3 regions of the Paenibacillus ottowii genome follow, and region 1 is predicted to be linked to each of the others. Evidence: riboswitches for the same ligand, from Rfam matches in the RefSeq annotation. Region 1 holds a riboswitch; each other region holds the start of a gene.
What was found. Region 1 has a riboswitch for glycine ahead of sdaAB (L-serine ammonia-lyase, iron-sulfur-dependent subunit beta). Riboswitches for the same ligand answer to the same signal wherever they lie in the genome.
Positions count from the first base shown of each region.

Region 1 (3,281 bases):
CCCGCCGTTATAGACACCCTGGTCTACAGCATTGCCCCATTTTTTCGTACCTGTCGGGATATAGGCAATTCCCTTCGCTTTGGTAGGATCAATAATAGCCAGCGTAGAGCCCGCATGCATAGCAATTGAACGTACACCCTTGGTAATGCCAAAAGATTGATCTTCAGCTACAATGTCCGTAGCATTCACGTCACCAAGCGCATTATAGCGGAAACGAACGCCAAAGTTGGTTGCCAGCCAATCAGAGCTAGTTAACCCTTGCATCGCCGGTGATGCTGCTTCTTCTGCAGTCATGCCTTTTGCCGGATTAGTGTAGGCTCCACGACGATAGCCATTCATAACCTCGGAGGCATCCCAACGGTTTTTGTTGCGGTCCGCATTATAGTGGTCGGAGATGAAGAAAACACTCCCCCCGTTATTCACGTATTGTAGCAAAGCCGCCTGCTCGGAAGCTTTAAATGGAACATTCGCTTCACCGATGATGAACACATCATATTGGCGCAGCTTGTCATAGGTTATGGCTTGTTCCCCAAAAGTAAAAGGAATAGAGCGGTTCAATTGGTCCACAGTAAAACCTACATTACGCAATCCATCGGCAAAATCAGAGAAGGCGCCGTCAATGACCCAATCTGCTGCCCCAGCCGTCTGTGCGTGCGTATTATCGAACAGCACTTTTTTACCTTTGCCGTCCGGCAATGTCGTACCGGGCTGACCCGGGTTTCCAGGATTAGGCTCGCCTGGATTACCAGGTTCCCCCGGCTCGCTTCCATTCACCAGTTCCACAGCGCTTGGGCTTTTTACTCCGCCAAAATTATTGTAGGCGCCAAGTGTACCTGTCACACGAATTTTACTGCCGATCAGCTCAGGATGGCCTGTTAGTCCATATTGCCCTCTGTACGCTGATGTCAGCTGCACATCCAGTAGATTCGACGTGCTACGTTCATTCACCTGGTCGGCAATCAGTACGTTAAAATCATTCGCAAACGGGGAAGAAAAATTAGCCGTTTGCGATCCGGTAGCATGTCCAACAATGTAGCCTTCCACCGTCACTGTGCCTCCACTACCTTGGCGCTGAAGGGCTTCGGCTACTGTCAGTGCTCCCTCTGCTTTGACCTGACCGAATGGAACGAAGATCCCGATCAGCAGCGATATGATCGCCGCCAGATGCAGCACCCCTTTCAAGCGTGAACCTGTGAACCGCGAGCCTTTTACCATACGTCAATATCCCTCCTATAATTCCATAAATGTACTTGTCCTCTATCAGATTAGCTATCAATCTTCTAATTCCTTCCTGGTTTGATCCATAATTATGTAAATTTTTATCTTTTTTATCGGAAACACACTTGTTTATGTAAAAATCGAACCCTGCGATTGACAGCGAGCGCGGCATACATTACGCTAAGGAAGATATGTAGAACGGTATACGCGAATGAAGATGACGGGAGAGTCTGTCCAGAGGCTTACACGCTGGCGGCACCGAAGGAGCAAGCCGCCAGCACCCGGCTGGCGGATAATCTCTCAGGTCCATGTATCGTCATCTGACGCAACTCTGGAGAGAGCGCAAGCCACCCAAGGGGTAAGGCGGTATGGACACCGCACGAAACTCTCAGGTAACGAGGACAGAGATAAGGGGAATTTCCTTATCCTGTCCTTTTTTGTGCTCACATTGTACGTCAGCATCAGGAACCGTTATATCCGTGCAAAGACGCGGAAATACCATATACTATGGTTGTAGAACATACAGGGGGCCATACCATGCGTTTCAAAGATGTATTTTCCATTATCGGTCCGGCCATGACCGGACCCTCCAGCTCACATACTGCAGGCGCGGTGCGGCTTGCACGCGTTGCCCGGCACTGGCTCGGGGCGCAGCCTGACCGCGCCCGCATGACACTGTACGGCTCCTTCGCCGACACGTACAAAGGACACGGTACCGACCTGGCACTCATCGCAGGCCTGCTCAATTACGATACGGACGATCACCGGATTCCCGATGCCGAGCAATGGGCGGAGCAGGCTGGAATGGCCGTAGAATTTGCCGTTAGCGGACTCCCCGCGCCCCATCCGAACACCGTCCGTTTCGAGCTATGGAAGGGCGAGGATCAGCGCACCCTGCTCGGCTCCTCCATCGGAGGCGGCAGTATCCATGTCCAGCAGCTCAACGAATTCCGAGTTAACCTGACCGGAGAACTGCCTACGTTGGTGCTTCTCCACTCGGATAAGCCCGGTACATTAGGTGCGGTAACTTCAGCATTGGGCGCTGCTGACATTAACATTGCCTACATGCATGTGGATCGCAAAGGTCGGGATGGTGAAGCACTTACTGCCATCGAAACGGACAGTCCTCCTACGGCTGAACTGATTGCCAAACTGCGTTCTTTGCCTCATATGTATGAAATTAAAATGATTAATCTGAAAAAAGGAGCTGAATCCGATGCGGTTTAGCCATCTGCATGAAATCAGCGCGATATGCGCTGAGGAATCCACCACGATTGGCCGCCTGATGATTCAAGAACAGGTACAAGAGACGAATACAACGGAAAAAGAAATCTTCCGCCAAATGTCTGATTATTATGAAGTCATGAAGGAGGCCGTTCATCGCGGTCAGACGCAAGACACCGTATCCCGCAGCGGATTGACGGGCGGGGACGGCAAGCGCCTGGCCGAGTATCTGCGGACAGGGGAGACCTGCTCCGGCGACGCCTCCGCGCTCGCCATGGCTTATGCGCTCTCTGTGTCGGAGGTGAATGCATCCATGGGGCGCATTGTCGCCACGCCCACTGCTGGCTCTTGCGGCGTCATCCCCGGCGTGTTCATTAGTGCGCAGGAGCGTTTCGGCTGGGATGACGAGCATATGGTGCACGGCTTGTTCGCAGCCGGAGCCATTGGCTACGTCATCGCCAACAACTCCTTCATTTCCGGCGCGGAGGGAGGCTGTCAGGCTGAGATTGGCTCAGCCATCGGGATGGCCGCTGGTGCAATGGTCGAGCTGCGCGGCGGCACGCCTGAACAGGCCATTCACGCTGTAGGCCTAGCGCTCAAGAATACGCTCGGTCTGATTTGCGACCCCGTTGCCGGGCTCGTCGAGATTCCGTGCATCGTGCGCAACGGGCTGGGAGCCGTGACCGCACTTGCCGCAGCGGATATGGCTTTGGCGGGAGTACGCAGTGCCATTCCGTCTGACGAAGTCATTGACGTGATGCTTGAAGTCGGCAGCGCAATGCCGTCGAAACACCGCGAGACCGCCAAAGGCGGCTTGGCCCAGACACCGACCGGCAAGC
Region 1 is NZ_CP191577.1:436,171-439,451, reverse strand. It holds gene ACQQ6X_RS01980 (DUF6359 domain-containing protein) at 1-1,215, opposite strand, end outside; glycine riboswitch at 1,430-1,544, shown strand; gene sdaAB (L-serine ammonia-lyase, iron-sulfur-dependent subunit beta) at 1,756-2,445, shown strand; gene sdaAA (L-serine ammonia-lyase, iron-sulfur-dependent, subunit alpha) at 2,435-3,281, shown strand, end outside.

Region 2 (3,281 bases), 390 kb from region 1:
ATGACAGCGCTATCTTCATCAACGAAATGAAAACGTACTTTCGTCATGAACGTTGATGACAACATTTAAATTTAAAGTAACGCCAAGGCATTATACCTGCATAATTCTTCTTAATATGGCCGATAACAATAGAAATTAGTCGAAGAAACATCGTTGTAAATCTGCATATTTTTTAGTGGGACACCCTTCTAAATCTGAGGAAATGACGTAATTACGCCTTCTAAAAACAACAAAAAAATAGCCGCTATGTCAGGTCATAGCGACTATTTTATACAAAAACCGAGCGGACTCACGATGCTCTTATTTAATTCAAGATCCATACAAAAAATCAAAATAAAAGGTAGTAATTCATGCTGTATTACTTATTATTGCTGATCCGAAATCAACTGTTCGTACTGCTCCGCAGACAGCAGTTTGCCCACAGCTTCCTCGACATCATTGCTCATCTCTACTTCGATCATCCAACCCTTTTCATAGGGAGATTCATTCACCAGCTCAGGTGTGCTTTCCAGAGCTTCATTCACTTTCATAACGGTTCCCGCCACCGGAGCAAAAAGATCGGAGACTGTCTTCACCGATTCAATTGTGCCGATCTCCGCCCCCTGTTCAATCGTTGTTCCCACCTCAGGTAATTCCACAAAAACAATATCACCCAGCTGATGCTGTGCAAAGTCTGTAATGCCGATTCGCAACGTTCCATCCGCTGTGCGCTGAACCCACTCATGTTCGTCTGTATACCAGAGTTCCTGTTTCACTTCACTCATCCTGCTTCGCCTCATTTCCACATGAATAAAATGCTTTTGATCACTTGTATTAGACAGGTTAAGATTATGACAACAAGAACATCCATGTCAATAATACTAACAAAAATACTTCATACCAACCTATATAGCATAGTCTATCAAAAATAATAACTTGTAACAAACGCTTACATATCCTTATTTATACATTAAATGTTTTTCATATTGTTTCATATGACATTTTTATTGACATTTTGAATGAATTTGCGTATTAATGGGTTATAGCAAATGCTTTTGGAAATACATCGACAACTGCAAACGCGGATGAACGCGGAGGGAGAGACTGCCAAAAGGATTCTCATAGCTGTTGTCGTTTGTGAGACAGTTATGCACGCGAATCGGATCAAGTTGTTACCTGCAAAACCGGGTAGCATACCATTGATCCAAAAGGTAGCGCCGAAGGAGTAAACTTGCATTGCAGGTGAATCTCTCAGGCAAAAGGACCTTTGCCGGACGCATCTCTGGAGAGCATTCGCGATTAGAGCGGATCACCCAAGGGGAAACCTGGTACATACCGGGGTAACTTTCTGGTATCAAGGACAGAGCTGAAAAAAGAGTATGGACCGCCGTCTATACGTTTCTTTCAGCCTGTCTTTTTTGTTTTGGCCGATTACACTGGATAGGAGTGGAAAAATGTCTAATTTGCGAAGAACACCACTATATTCGTCCTACGGGACGCAACCCGGAGTTCGTTGTATTGACTTTGGCGGGTGGGAGCTCCCCGTTCAGTTTAGCGGCATTCAAAAAGAACATGAGGCCGTCCGCCAACGCGCGGGTTTATTCGATGTCTCGCATATGGGCGAGTTTTTGGTTGAGGGCAAAGAAGCCGAGGCTTTTTTGCAGCGAGTAACCACAAATGATGTCAGCCAGTTGGAACCGGGCCAGGCACAATATTCACTCCTGTGTTACCCCGACGGAGGCGTAGTGGATGACTTACTTGTATATTGCAAAGGACCAGAGCGCTACATGCTCGTTGTGAATGCTTCCAACATCGACAAAGATTGGGATTGGCTCATTCGTCACGTACCTGCATCGGTTCATCTGGAGAATGTGTCTGACGCAATAGCATTGCTGGCATTGCAAGGACCAGAAGCAGCACGCATTGCCGCTGCCGTAACAGATACAGATATAACGAATCTGGCATCTTTCCGATTCCAGGAGAACGTGCAATTGTTTGGAGCAAAAGCGCTTGTCTCGCGAACCGGATATACCGGGGAAGACGGCTTTGAATTTTATATACCTGCTGAGGAAGCACCTGCCGTCTGGGATGGTTTGCTTCGTTGCGGTGAGTCGTATGGGCTGATTCCTGCTGGACTTGGTGCTCGCGATACGCTGCGCTTCGAGGCGCGGCTGCCGCTGTACGGACAGGAGTTATCTGCCACCATTTCACCGCTTGAGGCTGGTTTAGGTTTCTTCGTCAAGCTGAGTAAAGGAGATTTTATCGGCAGGGAAGCACTACAACGCCAGAAAGAACAAGGAATTCCTCGCAAGTTGATTGGGCTGGAAATGATGGACCGCGGCATCCCGCGCGCTCATTATCCGGTATTTGCTGAAGGCCAACACATCGGTGAGGTCACCACGGGCACCCAGTCGCCCACCTTGAAGCGCAATCTAGGGCTGGCCCTGGTGGACAGTCGTTTTAGCACCCTAGCTACACCGCTGGAGGTCGAAATTCGTGGTAAGCGTCTGCGTGCGGAGGTGGTCGCAGCCCCCTTTTATAAACGACCACGCTGATCTTAAACTCTCTTCATTCCTGAAAAAGCGATCATATCGTGTGTGAAATTCTGGATTTTCCAATCCCGGTTATATATTAGCTAATTTATTATCTAAATTTTGCTTTTTGAAAGGAGCCAGAACCTATGAAGCAGCATCGCTATCTCCCCATGACCGAACAAGACCAAACCGAAATGCTGCATGTGGTGGGCGTATCATCCATTGACGAGCTATTTAGTGACATTCCAGAGGCTATTCGATACCAAGGGGAACTCCCTCTTTCCTCTCGGCTCGACGAAAGAGCCTTAACCCGCCACATGGCCAGACTGGCCGGACACAATGCCAATACTGATACACATGCCAGCTTTCTTGGTGCAGGCATTTATGATCATCATATTCCGTCCGTTATCCAACACATCACCTCACGATCCGAATTTTACACCGCCTATACCCCTTATCAGCCGGAAGTAAGCCAGGGCGAGCTGCAAGCCATCTTCGAGTTCCAGTCGTATATTTGCGAATTGACAGGTATGGCTGTAGCGAATGCCAGTATGTACGATGGGGCGACAGCTCTGGCGGAAGCAGGCTCATTGGCTACCGCAGCCACGCGCCGTAAACAGCTCATCGTATCAAGGTCTGTCCATCCAGAGGCACGTCAGGTATTGGCAACCTATGCACGCGGATTGGATTTGGACATCGTGGAGATTGGCTGTTCAGACGGCGTAACGGATGTCGATGCGTTAGCCGCAGCTGTATCGGAACAGACGG
Region 2 is NZ_CP191577.1:48,791-52,071, forward strand. It holds gene gcvH (glycine cleavage system protein GcvH) at 366-764, opposite strand; glycine riboswitch at 1,156-1,253, shown strand; glycine riboswitch at 1,257-1,353, shown strand; gene gcvT (glycine cleavage system aminomethyltransferase GcvT) at 1,434-2,534, shown strand; gene gcvPA (aminomethyl-transferring glycine dehydrogenase subunit GcvPA) at 2,660-3,281, shown strand, end outside.
Region 2: another riboswitch for glycine. It lies ahead of gcvT (glycine cleavage system aminomethyltransferase GcvT); the one in region 1 lies ahead of sdaAB (L-serine ammonia-lyase, iron-sulfur-dependent subunit beta).

Region 3 (3,281 bases), 1.8 Mb from region 1:
TCTGGGGCGGGGCAACTGCAGCCAACCAACTGGAGGGTGCTTTTGACATAGATGGAAAGGGATTGTCGAGTGCAGACATGATTGCCTATGTACCCAGAGCGGAACGTAAGAACGATCATGCTATAGAAATTTCGTCCGAGCGACTTGAGGACATCTTGGCTGGCAAGGTAAACGCTCGTTTTCCAAAGCGTGAAGGTGTGGATTTCTACCACCATTACAAAGAAGATATTGCCTTGTTTGCAGAAATGGGCTTTAAAGTATTCCGCATGTCTATCCACTGGTCGCGGATTTTCCCGAATGGGTATGATGCCGAGCCGAATGAAGCAGGATTGCAATTCTACGACAATGTATTTGATGAGCTGCGTAAGTATGGCATTGAGCCCTTGGTGACATTGTCTCATTATGAAACACCGCTAGGTCTAACCCAGAAGTATAATGGCTGGCTGGGGCGCGAAGTCGTAGATCATTACGTACATTATGCCGAAACGGTATTTACACGCTACAAAGACAAAGTAAAATACTGGCTAACCTTTAACGAAATCAATGTCATGACCATGAGTCCGTTTACAGGTGGCGGTGTGGTTATTGATCGTGTAGAAAACAAACAACAAGCGATATATCAAGCATTGCATCATCAATTTGTAGCAAGTGCACTGGCAACCAAACGGGGACATGAGATCATTCCGGGTGCTCAGATCGGCTGTATGCTGGCCCGTATAGAAAGTTATCCACATACGTGTAATCCAGAGGATATACTGAAGGCCCAGCATGAAAATCAGCTGAACCTGTTCTTTACGGATGTGCAGGCTCGTGGGGAATATCCCAACTATATGAACCGCTATTTTGAAGAACATAATATTGTGATCCAGACAGAACCCGGCGATGCCGAAATTTTGAAACATAATACGGTCGATTTTATCTCATTCAGCTACTATATGACCTTGACCGTATCGGCAGGGCCAGAGGGCGAGAAAGCAGCAGGGAACTTGATTGGCGGTGTGAAAAATCCGTATTTGCAGTCCTCCGACTGGGGATGGCAGATTGATCCGATCGGCCTTCGTGTTACACTGAATACATTTTATGACCGTTACCAAAAGCCGCTATTCATCGTGGAAAATGGCTTGGGTGCGTATGATAAGGTAGAAGAAGACGGCTCTGTGCATGACACATATCGAATTGATTACTTGCGTCAGCATATTACTCAAATGAAGGAAGCGATTGCTGACGGTGTTGATCTGATGGGTTACACCAGCTGGGGTCCGATCGACCTTGTGAGCATGTCTACTTCCGAAATGTCCAAGCGCTATGGATTTATCTACGTTGATCTGGATGATGACGGTAACGGAACGCTCAAACGCTCCAAAAAGGACTCCTTTCACTGGTATAAAAATGTGATAGCAACCAATGGTGAAGAATTGTAATTCCATATCATTTGGCGGGTACAGCAGAGAAAATCCGAAGGATTCAATCTGCTGTACTCGCTTTTTGTATAGATACCCTATCGATTTGTCAAAAGGCTTCACAAATTTTTCACTTGTAATAAGCTGAAAGTTTTCTGTATAATAAATAAAAATTTCATATGTCTGGTTGATGTTTGCGGGAGATGGAACGAAAGTTCCGACCGAAGGGGCAAAACTCTCAGGTGCTAAGGCTGGTTACAGCAATAAGCGGGGACCGTAAACGGACAGAACTCTGGAGAGACCCTTAATTGGGCGCCGAAGGTGCACCGCAGAATAACATCTGCTTAAACTCTCAGGCAAAAGGACAGAGACGCGAATAACCTGTGACAGGGAATACTCTAGGCTTTTATGAGCTTTTTAGAGATAGGATCCTGCACAAATTGGTTTATTTTTTCGTGCCTTTAACCTCTCCAGGAGTCGAATCAACGGATTTGACTCTTTTTTGTTTTTTAATATGCTGGAGGAGCGGGTTGAAATGAACTTGGTACATGTGTTAGAAACGATTAGCAGTTGGATATGGGGGGCGCCCCTCATCATTCTTGTCATGGGAACGGGCTTATGGCTGACCATACGACTAAAAATGTTGCAGGTATTCCGGCTGCCCTTGGCGATCAAGCTCATCGGTAAGGCCCCAAATGAAGGCAGCGGGGATGTAAGCAGCTTTGCGGCTTTGAGTACGGCGCTGGCGGCTACAGTGGGCACAGGAAGTATTGTTGGTGTAGCGACAGCCATTAAGCTGGGCGGGCCGGGTGCCTTGTTCTGGATGGTTGTAGCAGCCTTCTTTGGGATGGCGACGAAATACGCGGAAGGTGTACTTGCGGTTAAATACCGGGTGAAGGATCGGAATGGACAATTCTCCGGCGGCCCGATGTATTATATTGAAAAAGGCCTGGGACGTCGTTTCAAACCGTTGGCGATGCTGTTTGCTTTTTCAGGGATGCTGGTAGCGTTGTTCGGGATCGGAACATTTCCTCAGGTCAAGGCGATTGTATCTTCTACTGAAAACAGTTTTGGCGTTCCGCCGATTGTAACGGCACTGACAATTGCTGTCCTTACAGCTCTGGTCACCATTGGAGGACTCAAAAGTATTGCCAAGGTATCGACGAAGGTCGTTCCTTTTAAAACAGGACTATATGTACTGATTTGTATCATTGTACTGATTCGGTTTGCTGACCAGCTTCCTGCTGCAATCGCGCTTGTGCTCCATTCGGCATTTTCAACAACATCGGCAACGGGTGGATTTGCAGGAGCTACGATTATGCTGGCTATGCGCAGCGGGGTAGCTAGAGGTATATTTGCCAATGAGGCTGGATTGGGGAGCGCACCGATTGCAGCTGCAGCTGCCAAAACCAAATGGCCTGCGGAACAAGGACTGATTTCCATGACGGGCGTGTTTATCGATACGATGGTTATTTGTGTGATGACCGGGTTGACGCTGCTGGTTAGCGGGGTGTGGAGCGGACCTACCGATGCAGGCTTGATGACTCAGCAAGCCTTCTCCAGTGCATTTCCGCTGGGAGCAGAACTGCTCACCATCATCCTGATTATGTTCGCATTCACAACCATGCTCGGCTGGAACTATTACGGAGAGCGCTGTGTTGAGTACTTGCTTGGGGTCAAGTGGATCAAGCCTTATCGTTATTTGTTCATTGTACTGGTTGGTGGGGGCGCGTTCATTAAACTGGATGCGATATGGCTGCTGGCAGATATTTTTAACGCAATGATGGCTTTTCCGAACCTGATTGCATTGCTCGGCTTGTCGGGAATTGTCGTTGCAGAAACCCGAACCTATATGAATACTTTGTATCCTAATAAGAAAAA
Region 3 is NZ_CP191577.1:4,134,263-4,137,543, reverse strand. It holds gene ACQQ6X_RS19220 (glycoside hydrolase family 1 protein) at 1-1,421, shown strand, start outside; glycine riboswitch at 1,588-1,664, shown strand; glycine riboswitch at 1,683-1,778, shown strand; gene ACQQ6X_RS19215 (alanine/glycine:cation symporter family protein) at 1,936-3,281, shown strand, end outside.
Region 3: another riboswitch for glycine. It lies ahead of ACQQ6X_RS19215 (alanine/glycine:cation symporter family protein); the one in region 1 lies ahead of sdaAB (L-serine ammonia-lyase, iron-sulfur-dependent subunit beta).